One region of the Bacillus inaquosorum genome, then DNA from elsewhere that is predicted to be linked to it. Evidence: riboswitches for the same ligand, from Rfam matches in the RefSeq annotation. Region 1 holds a riboswitch; each other region holds the start of a gene.
What was found. A riboswitch is a leader RNA that binds a small molecule or an ion and turns the genes downstream of it on or off. The one in region 1 is predicted to bind S-adenosylmethionine.

Region 1 (6,422 bases):
TATTCGCAGGATCTTTTCTCGTATCTAAATATTTTGCCTCATAAAAAGCCGCTATTGTCGATAGCGGCTTTTTTTCTTATTGATGATAGTTTAATGCCTGGGCAAGATTGGTTTTAATTATAATGTTCGAAAAATCAATCCCAAGCTGTACAGCGGTTTGCGCGATTTCAGGCCTGATTCCTGACAGGGTTGACCTGACACCGATTAAATTGAGCGCTTCAATTAATTTAAAGATTTGGTGCGCCACCATCGTATCAACCACCACAACACCTGACAGATCGATTAACAGATGCTCCACGCGTCTTTTGGCACAAGCATGAAGCGTGTTTTCCAGAATAAACTTTGCCCGTTCGGTATCAATGTCACCGACAAGCGGAAGCAGAGCTGTTGATTTGCTCAGGGTAATGACAGGCGAGCTTAATTCCAATATCATTTCTCTCTGGGCGTTTAATTGCTGTTTGGCATTCGTTTCAGCGTGATCGACAAATGTATAAATGGTAAAATCAAAGACTCTTACAATCAAATCGGCCCATTTTTGTTTCTCTCCCGGTTCAAACGCCGACTCGTTTTCTTCTGCGAACTTCTCAAAATACTTCGTATATAATTTCCGATTTCTCATAAACTCCCGAATGACGTACTGAACCGGAGTGTCGAGATGCTTTTGATCATTTGTCAGCTCAATGACCCACTCTTGAAATTCTTCGAGAAATTGTTTTTCAGGTAAAACATACATGTAATTCAGATGCCGGTAAAATTCCCTGTCCTGCTCTTTCAATTCTTCCGTTACAGATGCATTATGTAAGGCGTAAAGCGAATTCGGATCACTTTCCTCCATCGTTTCAATCCATTCCTCGGCCATTTGTTCCACATGCTCTGAAAAAAACGCATATAATTTTTCATTCAGTTTCATCACACTGCTCCTTTCCCCAACACTATTATAACTTGACTGACAGCTGAATCCCAGTCAGACACGCTGAAACCATCCAATATTTTGAAAATTACTAATTCTTTGGGTTGTATCCCATTTTTTCAAAATGCTTCAAATGGCTCTGTCCGAGAGGTTGTTTTTTTCATATAATATGAGGCAACACCCTTGAATCCACTTGAAAGCATAAAAAAGGAGGGCTTTTTTATGAATGGTGAAATCCGCTTGATCCCGTATGTGACGAATGAGCAGATCATGGATGTAAACGAGCTTCCTGAGGGCATTAAAGTGATTAAGGCGCCAGAAATGTGGGCAAAAGGGGTAAAAGGCAAAGATGTAAAAATTGCTGTATTGGACACTGGCTGCGACGCAAGCCATCCTGATTTAAAAAACCAAATCATCGGCGGAAAGAACTTCACGGATGATGACGGCGGCAAGGAAGATGCGATTTCCGACTACAACGGACACGGCACACACGTCGCCGGAACAATTGCAGCTAATGATTCAAGCGGCGGCATTGCCGGAGTCGCGCCTGAGGCAAGCCTATTGATTGTGAAGGTTCTTGGCGGTGAAAACGGCAGCGGACAATACGAATGGATTATTAACGGCATTAACTACGCTGTGGAACAAAAAGTCGATATCATCTCAATGTCTCTTGGCGGACCGAGCGATGTGCCAGAGCTTGAAGAAGCAGTGAAAAACGCCGTAAAAAATGGAGTGCTTGTCGTTTGCGCAGCGGGAAATGAAGGTGACGGCGACGAACGTACAGAGGAGCTTTCCTACCCTGCGGCTTATAATGATGTGATCGCGGTTGGTTCTGTTTCCGTAGCTCGAGAATCGTCAGAATTTTCTAACGCAAATAAAGAAATTGATCTCGTTGCACCGGGAGAAAATATATTATCCACCCTCCCTAACAAGAAATACGGTAAGCTGACCGGCACTTCAATGGCTGCCCCTCATGTCAGCGGAGCACTTGCTTTAATTAAAAGCTTTGAAGAAGAATCGTTTCAAAGAGATCTAACTGAACCTGAGGTTTATGCGCAGCTGGTCCGCAGGACACTCCCGCTTGATATCGCAAAAACACTGGCAGGTAATGGATTCCTTTATTTAACTGCTCCTGATGAGCTGGCAGAAAAAGCAGAGCAATCACATTTGATGACCCTATAAAATTATTTTTCTCATATAATTTATGTCGTAATTTGTAAATAAAATTTCAAATTCTATGTTGACAACGAATTTGAATTACTGTTAAGATTACCAACAAATGATTCAACTTTTCAAAAAATTAATAACATTTTCTCTTATCGAGAGTTGGGCGAGGGATTGGCCTTTTGACCCCAACAGCAACCGACCGTAATTCCATTGTGAAATGGGGCGCACTGCTTTTCGCGCCGAGACTGATGTCTCATAAGGCACGGTGCTAATTCCATCAGATTGTGTCTGAGAGATGAGAGAGGCAGTGTTTTACGCAGAAAAGCCTCTTTCTCTCATGGGAAAGAGGCTTTTTATTGTGAGAAAACCTCTTAGCAGCCTGTATCCGCGGGTTAACGAGAGTGTTTTACATATAAAGGAGGAGAAACAATGACAACCATCAAAACATCAAATTTAGGATTTCCGAGAATCGGACTGAACAGAGAATGGAAAAAAGCACTTGAAGCGTATTGGAAAGGCAGCACTGATAAAGATACGTTTTTAAAGCAAATCGACGAACTATTTTTATCCGCAGTAAAAACACAAATTGACCAGCAGATTGATGTTGTGCCTGTTTCTGATTTCACACAGTATGACCATGTACTCGACACAGCAGTCAGCTTCAACTGGATTCCGAAACGGTTCAGACATTTGACTGACGCTACCGATACATACTTCGCTATCGCCCGCGGAATTAAAGACGCTGTATCTAGTGAAATGACAAAATGGTTTAATACCAATTACCATTACATCGTTCCGGAATATGACGAAAGCATTGAGTTCCGCCTGACAAGAAACAAACAGCTCGAAGATTATCGCCGGATCAAACAGGAATACGGCGTTGAAACAAAACCTGTGATTGTCGGCCCTTATACGTTCGTTACGCTTGCCAAAGGCTATGAGCCGGCTGAAGCTAAAGCAATCCAAAAACGCCTTGTGCCGTTATATGTACAGCTTTTGAAAGAGCTTGAAGAAGAAGGCGTAAAATGGGTTCAAATCGATGAGCCGGCGCTCGTTACCGCCTCTGCCGAAGATGTCCGCGGCGCAAAAGAATTATTTGAAAACATTACAAGCGAGCTTACCTCCTTGAATGTGCTTTTGCAGACGTATTTTGATTCTGTGGATGCTTATGAAGAGCTAATCTCTTACCCGGTACAGGGAATTGGCCTTGATTTCGTTCACGATAAAGGCAGAAACCTGGAACAGCTAAAAACACACGGCTTCCCAACAGACAAAGTGCTGGCAGCCGGTGTAATCGACGGACGCAACATTTGGAAAGCAGATCTTGAAGAACGTCTCGATGCCGTTCTCGATATTCTCAGCATTGCAAAAGTTGATGAACTGTGGATTCAGCCTTCCAGCAGCCTGCTGCACGTTCCTGTAGCAAAACACCCTGACGAGCATTTGGAAAAGGATCTGCTGGACGGATTATCCTACGCAAAAGAAAAACTAGCCGAGCTGACAGCTTTGAAAGAAGGCTTAGTTTCAGGAAAAGCGGCGATCAGCGAACAAATTCAGCAGGCTAAAACTGATATTCAGGCGCTCAAACAGTTTGCAACAGGCGCGAATTCTGAACAGAAGAAAGAGCTTGAGCAATTAGCCGATAAAGACTTCAAGCGCCCGATTCCGTTTGAAGAACGTTTAGCCCTGCAAAATAAATCTCTCGGCCTTCCGCTTTTGCCGACGACAACGATCGGGAGCTTCCCGCAGTCTGCTGAAGTGCGGAGCGCACGCCAAAAATGGCGGAAAAATGAGTGGTCTGATGAACAGTATCAAAACTTTATCAATGCAGAAACAAAAAGATGGATTGATATTCAGGAAGAATTGGAACTTGATGTCCTTGTTCACGGTGAATTTGAACGGACCGACATGGTCGAATACTTCGGTGAGAAGCTGGCCGGCTTTGCCTTCACAAAATACGCTTGGGTTCAATCATACGGCTCACGCTGTGTCCGCCCGCCAGTCATTTACGGAGATGTTGAATTTATTGAACCGATGACAGTAAAAGATACTGTGTATGCACAGTCATTGACTTCAAAGCATGTGAAAGGAATGCTGACGGGCCCTGTTACGATCTTAAACTGGTCTTTCCCTCGAAACGACATTTCGAGAAAAGAAATCGCCTTCCAAATTGGGCTTGCTCTTCGCAAAGAAGTAAAAGCGCTTGAAGACGCAGGCATTCAAATCATTCAAGTCGATGAACCGGCGCTGCGTGAAGGTCTTCCATTAAAAACCCAAGATTGGGATGAATATTTGACTTGGGCGGCAGAAGCATTCAGATTAACCACTTCTTCCGTGAAAAACGAGACGCAAATTCATACGCATATGTGCTACAGCAACTTTGAAGACATCGTCGATACGATTAATGATCTTGACGCGGATGTTATTACGATCGAGCACAGCAGAAGCCACGGAGGATTTTTGGATTACTTAAGAGAACATCCGTATCTGAAGGGTCTAGGCCTTGGTGTATATGACATTCACAGCCCACGTGTGCCGTCAACTGAAGAAATGTACAACATTATCGTTGATGCGCTTGCCGTCTGTCCGACTGACCGCTTCTGGGTAAATCCAGACTGCGGATTGAAAACAAGACAGCAGGAAGAAACGGTTGCAGCATTGAAAAACATGGTTGAAGCCGCAAAACAGGCAAGAGCTCAGCAGACACAGCTTGTATAAATATAGAAACCATCTGCCTTTGGCAGATGGTTTTTTCTATTAAAAAGCGGGAATCGGTTTTCGATGCTCCCCATCCCCTTCTTTTACTATTTTGGCTGCTCCATTTTCATCAAATTCCACAAGGCTCAATGAAGTATCATGTATGTAAGCAGAATTCCATATGTCATTAATGCGTCTTCCCTTTATGATATTTAACAGCATTAATATAAAGACGGAATGGGTAACCAAGAGAACATTACCGGAAGAATGGCTGTCTAAAATCGTTTGGAGAGCCAGCCTTACCCGGCTTTCAAGGTCAAAAAACGTTTCACATCCCGGCTGGCGATAAGCTGCGGGATGATGAAAATAAGCATGAAAAAGATCAGGTTCGTCTCTTTCAATATCCTCTTGTTTTTTTCCTTCCCATGAGCCCAGTGACATTTCTCTGAATATATGATCTTTAACCAGCGGGGGCCGGCGCGATCCCAGTATGGTTTTTGCCGTCTCTTCTGTCCGCTTGCTCGGGCTGATGTAAACCTGATTCAATTCAATATCTTTCAGACGCTTCCCAAGAGCGCGGGCGTTGTACAGTCCAAGTTCTGTTAAATCAGAATCCAGCCAGCCCTGCATCCGTTTTTCCACATTCCATTGAGTCTGTCCGTGCCTAGCAATATATAAATGCAGCATGATCACCCCTCCTCTTTTCTCCTCTTATCTTAGCAAATCCCCCAAATATTTTGTTTACTTTTCACTTTTTTGAGAATGTTCTTTGCACTTCTTTTCGGCTATACTTATAACACTCAATTGACAGGAGGGTTTAGGATGAATCATGAAAAGTTCTTAAAACGGGCTGTCGATCTTGCTCGTGAAGGAGTGAATGCGGGAGTTGGCGGGCCTTTCGGAGCCGTTATCGTGAAAGACGGAGCTATTATAGCCGAAGGGCAGAACAACGTCACAACAAGCAATGACCCGACTGCCCATGCAGAAGTGACGGCTATTCGAAACGCCTGCCGGGCACTTGACTCCTATCAGCTTGATGATTGCATTTTATATGCGAGCTGCGAGCCGTGTCCCATGTGCTTAGGCGCCATCTACTGGGCCAGGCCGAAAGCCGTTTACTATGCAGCGGAGCACACAGATGCTGCTGAAGCCGGATTTGATGATTCATTCATATATGAAGAAATTGATAAACCGGCAGAAAAAAGAAACATACCTTTTTATCAGGTGACCCTGAAGGAGCATTTATCTCCATTCCAGGCATGGCGGGATTTTGCCAATAAGAAAGAATATTAAAAGGATCAGGCATGTGCGGCCTGATCCTTTGTTAATTCGGTGAGAAGCCGCTGTGCCCGTGCGCACTTCGGATTGACTTTCAGCGCTTTTTGCAAATACAAAACAGCGGTCATATGCTGATGCAATTCAGCATGGCAGACACCGAGCCAGCAGCTTGATCTAAAATCAGCTGCTCCTTTCACCTGTACGTACTGAAGATTTTCACTATCGATTTGCAGGCAAGCTTCGAACGCTGTGATCGCTTCTCTTACTTTTTTAGACTGATACATAATAATCCCTTTATAATAGTGAAGCGTGCAGTAATCGGGATAATGCCCCAGCGCTTCATTGATATCCCGTTCCGCTTCTTCGTACC
Region 2 (6,422 bases), 1.6 Mb from region 1:
CATGATCAGGCCGCTTACGGCATACGCTGCCAAAATACCGGGCCCTGCTAATTTGATAGCTGATGCGGAGCCGAGAAACAACCCCACTCCAATGGCAGCTCCTAAAGACATTAGAGAAATATGCCTCTGCTCGAGTCCGCGGTGCAGCTCTTGTTTTTGTTTTTGCATGCTCTTCTCCCCTAGAAAAAAATATCAATAAAACATTTTTCTGAATTTTTCGTGTGGATTAGGTAATCAATGATCATGGAGAAATAAAAGTATACAAGGCTTTCGACGAATCGAAAGCCTTGTCTGTTACACAAAGATGACTTCTTTAGGCTGATGGCTCAGCTCTTCAGGCATATACCGTTTTTCGATATTGATGCTGTGCCAGATCATAAAGATTAATACAGTCCAGATTTTACGGCTGTTATCAGCCTTATCCGCACAGTGGTCTTCAAGAAGCTGAAGGACATAATCCTTGTGGATGTAAGCATCCGTTTGGCTTTCCTGAATAATGTTCCGCACCCATTCGTTCATTTCGTTTTTCAGCCAATGACGGATCGGTACAGGGAAACCAAGCTTTTTGCGGTTTAAAACGTGCTCAGGCACAATTCCTTCAGCTGCTTTGCGAAGAAGATATTTCGTCGTGCCGTTCTTTGTTTTCAGTTCGTCAGGAATTTTTGAAGCGACGTCAAATACGACTTTATCCAGGAATGGCACACGCAGTTCCAAAGAATTCGCCATCGTCATTTTATCTGCTTTTAACAGAATGTCACCGCGCATCCAAGTGTGGATATCAACATATTGCATTTTGTTGATATCGCTGTATGAGCTGCTTTCTGTAAAGTAAGTCTTTGTCACATCGCGATATGAAAGGTTCGGATTATAATGTTTCAACAGCTGTTTTTTGACAGACTCTTCAAAGATCTTCGCGTTACCGATGTAACGATCCTGAAGCGGAGTACAGCCGCGCTCAAGCAGGCTCTTTCCTCTCATTCCTTCAGGCATAACGGCCGCAACGTGCAGAAGCATCTTTTTCAGGCCGGACGGAATGCGCTCAAACGGTTTAAGCGAAAGCGGTTCACGGTAAATGTTATATCCGCCGAAGAGCTCGTCTGCACCTTCACCTGATAAGGCAACCGTTACATGTTTTTTCGCTTCTTTTGCAACAAAGTACAATGGAATCGCCGCCGGATCAGCAAGCGGATCATCAAAATGCCATACGATCTTCGGAAGCTCGTTCATGTATTCCTCAGGGGAAATGACTTTGCTGATATTTTCAATGCCAAGTGCCGCAGCAGTTTCTTTCGCTACATCGACTTCACTGAAGCCCTGCTGTTCGAATCCGACAGAGAAAGTTTTTAAGTTTGGATGAAATTCTTTCGCAACGGATACAATAAAGGAAGAATCGATTCCGCCAGACAGGAATGAACCGACAGGAACGTCACTTCTCATATGAACGTTTACAGAGTCATAGATCGCGTCTCTGACTTCTTTCACAAGCTTATCTTCTTCGGTCTGAACTGGCTTGAAGTTCGCTTTGAAATACGTTTTGAATGTGATATCGCCGTCCGGGCGGATTGTAAACTGTGAACCCGGCTCTACTTTTTTCACATTGGCATCAAGCGTGCTTGGTTCAGGAACGAATTGGAAAGACATGTACTGCTGCAATGCCTCTTTATCTATTTCAATATCATTCTGAGCAACCATTAAACTTTTTCTCTCTGAGGCAAAATAAACCTGATCATTGATCGTTGTGTAGTACAACGGTTTAATGCCGAATGGATCTCTTGCTCCATAAAGCACATGATCGTTTTTATTCCAAATCAGAAAGGCAAACATACCGCGCAGTTTGGACGCCGCTTCTTCTTTATAGTGACGGTAAGTCGCAAGAAGAACCTCTGTGTCCGAATCCGTGTTGAATGTATACCCCTTTGCTTCAAGTTCTTCTCTCAATTCAATATAGTTATAGATTTCTCCGTTAAAGATAATCCAATATGTTTCATCTTCATATGATAAAGGCTGTCCGCCATTTTCTACATCAATAATGCTGAGCCGTCTGAATCCGAATCCAACGTGCTCATCATGGAAATATCCATCACTGTCAGGACCGCGGTGAACGATCATTTGGTTCATTTGTTTGATTAGTTCTTCTTGATCAGCGGTTTGAGCTAACGGATGCTTGTTAAAAACCCCGACAAATCCACACATAGTATTGCCTCCATAATTAAAATTGTCATCATTGAACCCCTATTTATAGACGCTGTGAATAGTATTTGGTTTCACGGTTATGTAAAAAAATAAACATGAATACAACGTAAAAAAGGGAAAGCCGCTTAACCAGTAAGCGGCTATAAAATTATTCTCCTAACGCTTCTTTACGCAGCTGCTCCGCTTTGTCTGTACGTTCCCACGGAAGATCAACATCGTGGCGTCCAAAGTGGCCGTACGCAGCAGTTTGTTTGTAGATCGGACGGCGTAAATCAAGCATTTTGATAATGCCGGCAGGTCTTAAATCAAAGTTATTGCGAACAACTTCAATCAGTTTTTCCTCAGAAGCTTTTCCGGAACCGAATGTGTTGATTGAGATTGACACAGGCTGTGCAACACCAATCGCGTAAGCAAGCTGTACTTCGCAAGAATCTGCAAGCTCAGCCGCTACGATGTTTTTCGCAACATATCTAGCTGCATATGCCGCAGAACGGTCTACCTTCGTCGCATCCTTACCTGAGAACGCGCCTCCGCCGTGGCGTGCATAGCCGCCGTACGTATCAACGATGATTTTGCGTCCTGTAAGTCCCGCATCCCCTTGAGGGCCTCCGATAACGAAACGTCCTGTAGGGTTGATGAAATATTTTGTTTCTTCATCAATTAGCTCTGCAGGAACAACCGGATTGATAACATGTTCTTTAATGTTGCGCTGGATTTGCTCAAGCGTAATTTCAGGGTGGTGCTGAGTTGAAATAACAATCGCGTCAATGCGGACAGGTTTGTTATTTTCATCATACTCAACCGTTACCTGTGTTTTGCCGTCAGGGCGAAGGTACGGAAGAATATCTTCTTTACGCACTTCACTCAGGCGGCGGGCCAATTTATGAGCAAGTGAAATTGGAAGAGGCATAAGCTCTTTCGTTTCATTGCACGCATAACCGAACATTAAACCTTGGTCACCCGCACCGATCGCTTCAATTTCTTCGTCACTCATTGTGCCTTCACGGGCTTCAAGCGCTTGGTCTACACCCATCGCGATATCAGCAGACTGCTCGTCAATTGATGTTAAAACCGCACAAGTTTCCGCATCAAATCCGTATTTCGCACGTGTGTATCCGATTTCTTTAATTGTTTGGCGAACTGTTTTCGGAATGTCAACATACGTAGATGTTGTGATCTCTCCGCTGACAAGAACCAAACCAGTTGTCACAGACGTTTCACAAGCAACACGCGCGTTAGGGTCTTTCTTTAAAATTTCATCTAAAATGCTGTCAGAAATCTGGTCACAGATTTTATCCGGATGCCCCTCCGTAACAGATTCTGATGTAAATAAACGACGATTTTTACTCATGATTTGCTTCCTCCTGCACAAGGCCTCCCGAAAGACCTTGTATATATGATACGGAACTCGCTCCCTCTTTTATACAATGTAACGTTATATTAGAGAATGTTAATTGGCATATTTATGAAATAAAAAAACCTTTTCCATCGAGGAAAGGGTTTGGACTTTGTGCCTTTCACTCTTATCGCTCAAGGAATCATACAACCTTGCAACAGGTTAGCACCTTGGTTGTCTCACACAGTTGAACATAATAAATAACAGAGAAACCGGTTGCTGGGCTTCATAGGGCCTGTCCCTCCGCCAGCTCGGGATAAGAGTATCCGCTCAATGAAATATCTTATCGTAAAAGGGTTTGCAATGTCAATATGATTCAGAAGAAATAGGCACCTATATCGAGGGAAAACATTGGAAAACACACACACAAAAAATGATAAATAGTATAGACTATTTGAAAATATATGTTATACTAATTCACAATTAGCAAAACACAAAAAACGATAAAGGAAGGTTTCATATGAACTCAGTTGATTTGACCGCTGATTTACAAGCCTTATTAACAAGTCCAAATGTGCGTCATAATTTATCAGCAGCACAGCTTACAGAAAAAGTACTCTCCCGGAACGAAGGCATTTTAACATCCACGGGTGCTGTTCGGGCGACAACAGGCGCTTACACAGGACGTTCACCTAAAGACAAATTTATCGTGGAGGAAGAAAGCACGAAAAATAAGATCGATTGGGGCACGGTGAATCAGCCGATTTCAGAAGAAGCATTTGACCGGCTGTACACGAAGGTTGTCAGCTATCTGAAACAGCGAGATGAGCTGTTTGTTTTCGAAGGATTTGCCGGAGCAGATGAAAAATACAGGCTGCCGATCACCGTCGTAAATGAGTTCGCATGGCACAATTTATTCGCCAGACAGCTGTTTATCCGTCCGGAAGGCAATGATAAGAAAACAGTTGAACAGCCGTTTACCATTCTTTCTGCTCCGCATTTCAAAGCGGATCCAAAAACAGACGGCACACATTCCGAAACCTTTATTATTGTCTCTTTCGAAAAGCGGACGATTTTAATCGGCGGAACAGAGTATGCCGGCGAAATGAAGAAATCTATTTTCTCCATTATGAATTTCCTGCTCCCTGAAAGAGATATTTTATCTATGCACTGCTCCGCCAATGTCGGTGAAAAAGGCGATGTCGCCCTTTTCTTCGGACTGTCTGGAACAGGCAAGACCACACTGTCAGCCGATGCTGACCGCAAGCTGATCGGCGACGATGAACACGGCTGGTCTGACACAGGCGTCTTTAATATTGAAGGCGGATGCTACGCCAAGTGCATTCATTTAAGCGAAGAAAAGGAGCCTCAGATCTTTAACGCGATTCGCTTCGGGTCTGTTCTCGAAAATGTTGTTGTTGATGAAGATACACGGGAAGCCAATTATGATGATTCCTTCTATACCGAAAATACGCGGGCAGCTTACCCGATTCATATGATTGACAACATCGTGACCCCAAGCATGGCAGGCCACCCGTCAGCAATTGTATTTTTGACGGCTGATGCATTCGGGGTCCTGCCGCCGATCAGCAAACTGACGAAGGAGCAGGCGATGTACCATTTCTTAAGCGGTTATACGAGTAAACTTGCCGGAACCGAACGCGGTGTGACGTCTCCTGAGACGACATTCTCCACATGCTTCGGCTCACCGTTCCTGCCGCTTCCTGCTCACGTCTATGCTGAAATGCTCGGCAAAAAGATCGATGAACACGGCGCAGACGTTTACTTGGTCAATACCGGCTGGACTGGCGGCGGCTACGGCACAGGCGAACGCATGAAGCTTTCTTACACAAGAGCAATGGTCAAAGCAGCGATTGAAGGCCAATTAGAGGATGCAGAAATGATGACTGACGATATTTTCGGCCTGCACATTCCACTTCACGTTCCTGGCGTTCCCGATCATATCCTTCAGCCGGAAAACACGTGGAACAACAAGGAAGAATACAGAGAAAAGGCTGTCTACCTCGCAAATGAATTCAAAGAGAATTTTAAAAAGTTCGCACATACAGATGCCATTGCGCAGGCTGGCGGCCCTCTCGTTTAGAAAGCAAAAGCCAAGAGCAATTATGCTCTTGGCTTGTTTTAATTGACAGAATGCAGTGAAGTCAGCTTGTACGTAATGATGGTCCGGCCGTCTTCCCATTGAAGCTTCTGCACTTCAGCTGTGCCCGATTTTTCGCCAAACTTTGTTTTGCGTACATCCATCGGAATCTCCATCGGATACACACGGTATCCATCTTTCTCTAACGTGAATATATTTTCATCTATGCGAACTTCTTTTCCTTTTGTCACAATCAGTGTATTAAATTCAACAGGCATTCCCAAAGTGAAATCCCCTTTCGTTCTCTTTTTTCTTTATCATACCATATTTCACCGTCAGCGGTTTTTCATCCATTGTGTGAGCTGCCGTACGATACGCCGGTTTTCTTTTGGCGGAAAATAATGTGTGAATTTACTGTAGTACCACGTCTCCACCGGCTTATGCAGCTGTTTTAGCTTCTCTTCAAATAGATAGGAATGCTGAATCGAAACGTTTTGGTCTTTTTCTCCATGGATTAATAGCACGGGGGCCTGAATTTTATCTACTTGGTCAAATGGTGTTCTCCATTTGTATTCCTCAGGCACCTTTTTCGGTGTTCCGCCGATGACTCTTTTCATCATTCGCCGCAAATCATGCCGCTCCTCATATGTAAGGATCATATCACTGACGCCTCCCCAGGAAACAAATGAAGCCGCTTGCCGGCCCATTTCAATCGCAGTGAGCATTCCCATAATTCCGCCGCGGGAAAAGCCGAAGATATGGATTCTGTCCTTCTTGACATTTGGATGCTGC
Region 3 (6,422 bases), 120 kb from region 1:
GAAGATTTCCGGCTATTTTAAAAACATTTTTTCTCATCCTCTTTTGATCGGAACGCTTGGCGATCAGTACCTGATGCTTACGTCTTTAACGGTTCTTATCATTTTTCTTTTCCCGCGTTTTTTTGAAAGGCTCAATGGATCTCAGGAGCTTGGAACCTTTTTGATTTATTTATTTTTTGTGGTGATCGGCATTCCCGCAGATCTGCGCTTAATCGTCACCAATGCGCCTCTTATTCTCTTATTTGTCTTTATCATTGCGATCAGCAATTTAGCGGTTTCCTTAGCCGTCGGAAAATTGTTCCGCGTGCGGCTTGAAGAAATTCTGCTCGCCGTTAACGCTACTGTCGGAGGGCCCACGACCGCGGCTGCGATGGCAATTGCCAAGGGATGGCGGGAGCTTGTCGCCCCGATCATGCTTGTCGGTACGCTTGGCTACTTAATTGGTAACTATGTCGGCACCTTTATGGGAAATTGGTTTTCTTCCTTTTTATAAAAAGGATATTTGCAGTTTCCTGAGAATAATGTAAGAGGAATGCCGACATGAGAACGGAGAGATCAATGTATGTTAAAAGGAAATACCATTTATGTAAGACCTTTAGAAGTAAAGGATGCGGAAGAAAATCTGCGGCTGCAAAGCGAAAACCAAGATTTTTTCGAACAGTTTTCCATGATTCGCGCAGACGATTATTATACGATTGAGGGGCAAAGAAAACGAATAACCGAGTACCAGCAAAGACTGGAGAAAGATGAAGAATATTATTTTGGCATTTTTACAGTCTCGGACGATACATTAATCGGGACGGTTTCGCTCTTTCAAATCATCCGCGGGGCGCTGCAAACTGCGTTCATCGGGTATTTTTTAGACAAATCCCACAATGGAAAGGGACTCATGACAGAGGCGGTCAGATTGATTGTTGATTATGCGTTCCACGAATTGAAACTGCATCGCATTGAAGCCGGTGTGATGCCCCGTAACCTCGGGTCCATGCGCGTATTGGAAAAAGCTGGATTTCATAAAGAGGGCATTGCCCGAAAAAATGTAAAAATCAATGGCGTTTGGGAGGATCATCAAGTTCTCGCGATTCTGAATCCTGATGATGAATAACAAAAGAAGCCGGGCTATCGCCGGCTTCTTTTTTAACGGACCGCCACTGGCGCAATTTCTTTCAGCGCTTGTTTGAAATCACGTTCTAAATCATCTGCATGTTCGACACCCACACTAAGACGGAGAAGGCCGTCTGTGATTCCTCGTTTTTCACGTTCTTGCTTAGGCATTGCGGCGTGAGACATCGTAGCCGGATAGGACAAAATCGATTCCACTGCACCAAGGCTGACAGCGAAGACCGGAAGTGATACATTCTCTACTAATTTCTTAACGGCCTCTTTGCTTTCAAGCTCAAAAGATAGCACGGCGCCCGCTCCCGTTGACTGGCTCTTATGGGTTTCAGCACCCGGATGATCAGACAGTCCCGGATAATACACGCGTTTCACCGCCGGATGCTTCTGGAAAAATTCCGCAAGCCGCTGCGCTGTTTGGCTCGCTTTTTCTAAACGGACCTGCAATGTTTTTAATCCGCGCAGCACGAGCCAGCAATCTTGCACGCCAAGGACGGCGCCGAACGAGTTTTGCAGCTTATACAGCTGCTTCCCAAGCTCTTCATCCTTGACAGCAGCCAGGCCTGACAGCACATCGCTGTGTCCGCTCAGAAATTTTGTTGCACTGTGAAGCACAATATCCACGCCGAGATCAAGCGGACGCTGCAGTGCCGGTGTCATGAATGTATTGTCCAGAAAGGTCAGACAGCCGTTTTCTTTTGCAAGCTGAACAACCGCTTTAATATCAGTGATCCCAAGTGTCGGATTTGACGGTGTCTCCATATAAATAACTTTTGTGTTCGGCTTGATATTCCGTGCTACTTCGTTTGTATCCGTCATGTCGACAAATGTATGCTCAATGCCAAACCGGGTCAGCACCTCTGTCACCATGCGGAAGGTTCCGCCGTATACATCTTCTGTCACAAGAACGTGATCGCCCTGTGACAGAAGTAAAAATGCTGTTGAGATGGCAGCCATGCCTGAACTGAAAGCAAATCCTCTCGTTCCCCCTTCCAGTGCGGCAATTGTTTCTTCAAGAGCCGTTCTGGTCGGCGTGCCTGAGCGGCTGTAATCATATGCGCCAAACTCTTCAAATGAAGATTGGTGAAAGGTCGATGCGTGCTGAATCGGTACACTGACCGCCCCTGTTGCGCCGTCTGTTTTAAATGGATTGTGCACGAGCTGGGTTTCCAGCGTCCAATTGTGATTACTCAAATGAAACAGCTCCCTCTTTGACCTGACATAACGCCTGTTTTAGGTCCTCTTTTAAATCTTCCGCATGTTCAATTCCGACCGAAAAACGCAGCAAACGATTGCAGACCCCGTTTGCGATGCGGATCTCTTCAGGAATATCCATGTGCGTCTGTGTGGCAGGGTATGTAATAAAGCTCTCCACCCCGCCGAGGCTTTCTGCAAAACAAATGGTCTTCAGCGCTTTTAAAAATGGGTTGACCCACTCTTCTTTTTGAAGACGGAAGGACAGCATGCCGCCTTTTCCGGGATACAGTACATCGGCAATTTCATCCTGCTCTTCTAAAAAGGCCGCAAGCTCCTGCGCGTTTGCCTGATGCTGGCGCATTCTGAGGCTCAGCGTCTTCATTCCTCTCATCAGAAGCCACGAATCGAACGGAGGCAGGACGGCGCCGATCGCATTTTGGTGTTGAAACATTTCCTCACCAAGCTGCTCATCCTTTACAACGACAAGTCCCGCAAGCAAGTCGTTATGCCCGCCTAAATACTTGGTTGCGCTGTGAATCACAATGTCAGCTCCCAGCTCAAGCGGACGCTGCAAGACCGGTGTATAAAATGTATTATCAACGATCAGCAGAAGACCGTGCTCTTTTGTAATCCGGGCGATCCTTTCAATGTCCGCCTCCTGCATGAGCGGATTTGTCGGTGTTTCCACAAACACTGCTTTTGTATTTGACGTAATCTTAGAGCGTAAACAGTCCTCATCGCTGAAATCATCATAATGAAAGGTCAATCCGTATTTTTTCCATTCATTTTCAAACAGACGGTACGTGCCGCCATATAGGTCCGATGAAACAATCAGTTCATCTCCGCTTTTAAACAGCGCCATAATCGTTTGGATGGCTGCCATTCCCGAACTGAAGGCAAGCCCTCTCGCTCCGTTTTCTAAGCTGGCGATCGCGTCCTCAACAAGCTGGCGTGTCGGATTTTTCGTGCGGACATAATCAAATCCGGTTGATTCTCCGATCCCTCTGTGGCGGTATGCTGTTGATAAATAAATAGGAGGACTCACTGTTCCCGTTACTTCGTCGCTTCGGTTCCCGATTTGGGCTAATTTCGTTTCAACGTGCTGTGACATATAGCTGACACCTTCCCTTTTCATAATAAAAAACCCCTTCTTCATAAGAAGAAGGGGTTTAACGCTTCTTCTTATCTTCCAAGCATAAAAAACGCTTGCTGGATTTAGCACCTTGGCGTTTTGCATATGCAAAACAAGCCGGTTGCTGAGGTTTCTAAGGGCCAGTCCCTCCACCTCTCACGATAAGAAATATCGATTTCAATTTTCTGATTGTTTTATATTAGCGCAATTTGCAGTTTATTTCAACACTTTTTTCTTCGAGTTCCGAACGGTTTAAAGAGAGAAATTTCTAATAATTCATGGTACAATAATGGAAAACAGCAAGAAAGTCTAGTGATGTCCTGGAGGAATGTATTATGGCACCGAAAAACGGCACAGTGCAAGAAAAGAAATTCTTTTCAAAAGAGCTTAACGAAGAAATGACATTGCTCGTTTATCTGCCGTCCAACTACTCCCCTCTTTATAAATACCATGTCATTATCGCGCAGGACGGCCACGATTATTTCAGGCTGGGGAGAATCGGCAGACAGGTCGAGGAATTGCTGTCCAAACGGGAAATAGACCGGAGCATTATTATCGGTGTTCCTTATAAGGATGTAAAAGAGCGCAGAAAAACCTATCATCCGGAAGGTTCAAAATTTCCGGGGTATAAACGGTTTATCGCCCATGAGCTCGTTCCGTTTGCGGATGACGAGTATCCAACCTATCAGGTCGGCTACGGACGCACGCTGATAGGCGATTCGCTCGGGGCTACCATATCTCTTATGACAGCGCTTGATTATCCGAATATGTTCGGAAACATCATCATGCAGTCTCCTTATGTTGACAAACATGTATTGGAAGCTGTAAAACAGTCAGACGATATCAAACACCTTTCTATTTATCACCAAATCGGCACAAAAGAAACTGACGTCCACACAACAGACGGAAACATTCTGGACTTTACAGGACCGAATCAGGAGCTGAAACAGCTGCTGGAGAAGAAGCTTTCCGATTATTATTTTGAGCCATTTGACGGAGATCACAAATGGACATACTGGCAGCCGCTCATCACGCCGGCGCTGAAAAAAATGCTTTGATACTCTATCATACTTTATTTCCAGGAGGGACATAATATGAAATACGGAATCGTTTTATTTCCATCAAAAAAACTCCAAGACCTTGCGAACTCTTACAGAAAGCGCTATGACCCGAGCTATTCCCTGATCCCGCCCCATTTGACATTGAGAGCATCGTTTGAATGTGCGGAGGAGAAAGCGGATCAGCTTGTATCACATCTAAGAAACATCGCGAAGGAGTCCCATCCGGTCGTTCTCAAAATGACAAAATACAGCTCATTTGCGCCTGTTAATAATGTCATTTACATCAAAGCAGAGCCGACGGAAGAATTAAAAACACTCAATGAAAAGTTATACACCGGCGTGTTGGCTGGTGAACAGGAATACAATTTCGTTCCGCATGTGACGGTCGGGCAAAATCTTTCCGACGATGAGCATTCGGATGTGCTGGGACAATTAAAAATGCAGGAAGTGTCACATGAAGAAATCGTTGATCGCTTCCACTTGCTTTATCAGCTGGAAAACGGATCATGGACAGTGTATGAAACCTTCTTGCTAGGCGGAGGAGAATAATCGACTTGGAAGCAGTTATTGCAAAAAATGAAGAACAAATGAAAGATGCATTTTATGTAAGAGAAGAAGTCTTTGTCAAAGAACAAAACGTGCCTGCTGAAGAAGAAATTGACGAACTAGAAAATGAGTCGGAGCATATCGTCGTGTATGACGGTGAAAAGCCTGTCGGCGCCGGAAGATGGCGTATGAAGGACGGCTACGGCAAGTTAGAGCGGATTTGTGTATTAAAAAGCCACCGTTCAGCCGGTGTCGGCGGCATCATTATGAAAGCGCTAGAAAAAGCGGCCGCAGACGGCGGCGCTTCCGGTTTCATTTTAAACGCACAAACACAGGCTGTGCCGTTTTACAAGAAACATGGGTATCGTGTGCTTTCTGAAAAAGAATTCCTTGATGCCGGCATTCCCCACTTACAAATGATTAAGGACTAAACAGCATCCGGGTCTATTGAGATCCGGATTTTTTCCGCATATAAAAAACCGTTCTCTGGATGTGAACGGTTTTTTATACATATCGGTTAATGTACGTGCCCATTCCTTTTTCTCGAAATCTCTTATAAAGAGAGCGCTTACGTTTTGTCTCGTTTACCTTTCTTTCAGCAACTGTTTGATTCTCCTGCTGCTTTTCCAGTTCTTTGTATACCCGCTGAAACGGGACATAGCTGATTTTTTCGGTTCCGGCATAATCCTGCTTATGTCCAATCGATCTATTTGCATATTGAGCGTATTGCTGGTTCTGAATTTGACCTGCATATATCATGCGATACCCACCCTTCTGCTGTCTCTATTCCCTTAAACTTACTTTTTGAAACACGTTTCTTTTGATATGATATTCTTTGTCTGTAATGAACACCTTTTTTGATTGGGAGGACCCCTTTTTGAAATGCGCCCGACTGAATGATCGAACCATACATTTACATACATATTCTAGAGAACATTATCAATTCCTTTTTGAAGAAGGAATAAAAGGACATTTATTTTGTTCTCATTGCGGAAAGCCCGTTTTGTTAAGGCTTAACATCACCGATCCGCCGGAGTTTATTCACCGCCAGCCAGGCCATTTTCCGGCATGTGAGGAGGCCTGCGAAACGAAACCCGCTAAAGAGGAGAAAAAAGAAGACTATCAGGAATCCGGTGTCTTTCGTTTGCCCAAGGGAAAAGCGATCGTTGCTGACTCGTCTCCGGCTGTCACGGAATGGAAGCGGCCGAGAAGCATTAAACCCGGAACACCATTTATACAAAAAACAATAGAACCTGATACAAGCCTTTTTCCGTCTGTCGGCTTGAACACAGATCAGCTGAAAGCTGTCACGGAAACCGAAGGCCCGCTGCTTGTGCTTGCAGGTGCGGGAAGCGGAAAAACACGCGTGC

Region 2: it holds a riboswitch for S-adenosylmethionine, as region 1 does, so the genes downstream of both, metK (methionine adenosyltransferase) here and metE (5-methyltetrahydropteroyltriglutamate--homocysteine S-methyltransferase) in region 1, are expected to answer to the same signal.
Region 3: it holds a riboswitch for S-adenosylmethionine, as region 1 does, so the genes downstream of both, metI (cystathionine gamma-synthase/O-acetylhomoserine thiolyase) here and metE (5-methyltetrahydropteroyltriglutamate--homocysteine S-methyltransferase) in region 1, are expected to answer to the same signal.

The regions. Positions count from the first base shown of each region.
Region 1 covers NZ_CP096592.1:1,492,551-1,498,972, reverse strand. Annotated here, with positions in the region: gene thiX (HMP/thiamine ABC transporter permease ThiX) at 1-44, shown strand, start outside; gene rsbRB (RsbT co-antagonist RsbRB) at 77-910, opposite strand; gene isp (serine protease Isp) at 1,133-2,092, shown strand; SAM riboswitch class I at 2,224-2,379, shown strand; gene metE (5-methyltetrahydropteroyltriglutamate--homocysteine S-methyltransferase) at 2,507-4,795, shown strand; gene M1M80_RS07355 (histidine phosphatase family protein) at 4,835-5,461, opposite strand; gene guaD (guanine deaminase) at 5,597-6,067, shown strand; gene M1M80_RS07345 (glycosyltransferase family 2 protein) at 6,073-6,422, opposite strand, start outside.
Region 2 covers NZ_CP096592.1:3,119,573-3,125,994, forward strand. Annotated here, with positions in the region: gene alaP (alanine permease AlaP) at 1-168, opposite strand, end outside; gene asnB (asparagine synthase (glutamine-hydrolyzing)) at 295-2,193, opposite strand; gene metK (methionine adenosyltransferase) at 2,342-3,544, opposite strand; SAM riboswitch class I at 3,714-3,852, opposite strand; gene pckA (phosphoenolpyruvate carboxykinase (ATP)) at 4,050-5,633, shown strand; gene M1M80_RS15805 (DUF2584 domain-containing protein) at 5,672-5,914, opposite strand; gene M1M80_RS15810 (alpha/beta hydrolase family protein) at 5,966-6,422, opposite strand, start outside.
Region 3 covers NZ_CP096592.1:1,369,599-1,376,020, reverse strand. Annotated here, with positions in the region: gene M1M80_RS06670 (DUF819 family protein) at 1-493, shown strand, start outside; gene M1M80_RS06665 (GNAT family N-acetyltransferase) at 563-1,105, shown strand; gene metC (cystathionine beta-lyase) at 1,138-2,310, opposite strand; gene metI (cystathionine gamma-synthase/O-acetylhomoserine thiolyase) at 2,303-3,424, opposite strand; SAM riboswitch class I at 3,493-3,613, opposite strand; gene M1M80_RS06650 (esterase family protein) at 3,781-4,503, shown strand; gene M1M80_RS06645 (YjcG family protein) at 4,540-5,055, shown strand; gene M1M80_RS06640 (GNAT family N-acetyltransferase) at 5,061-5,483, shown strand; gene M1M80_RS06635 (hypothetical protein) at 5,557-5,811, opposite strand; gene M1M80_RS06630 (ATP-dependent helicase) at 5,930-6,422, shown strand, end outside.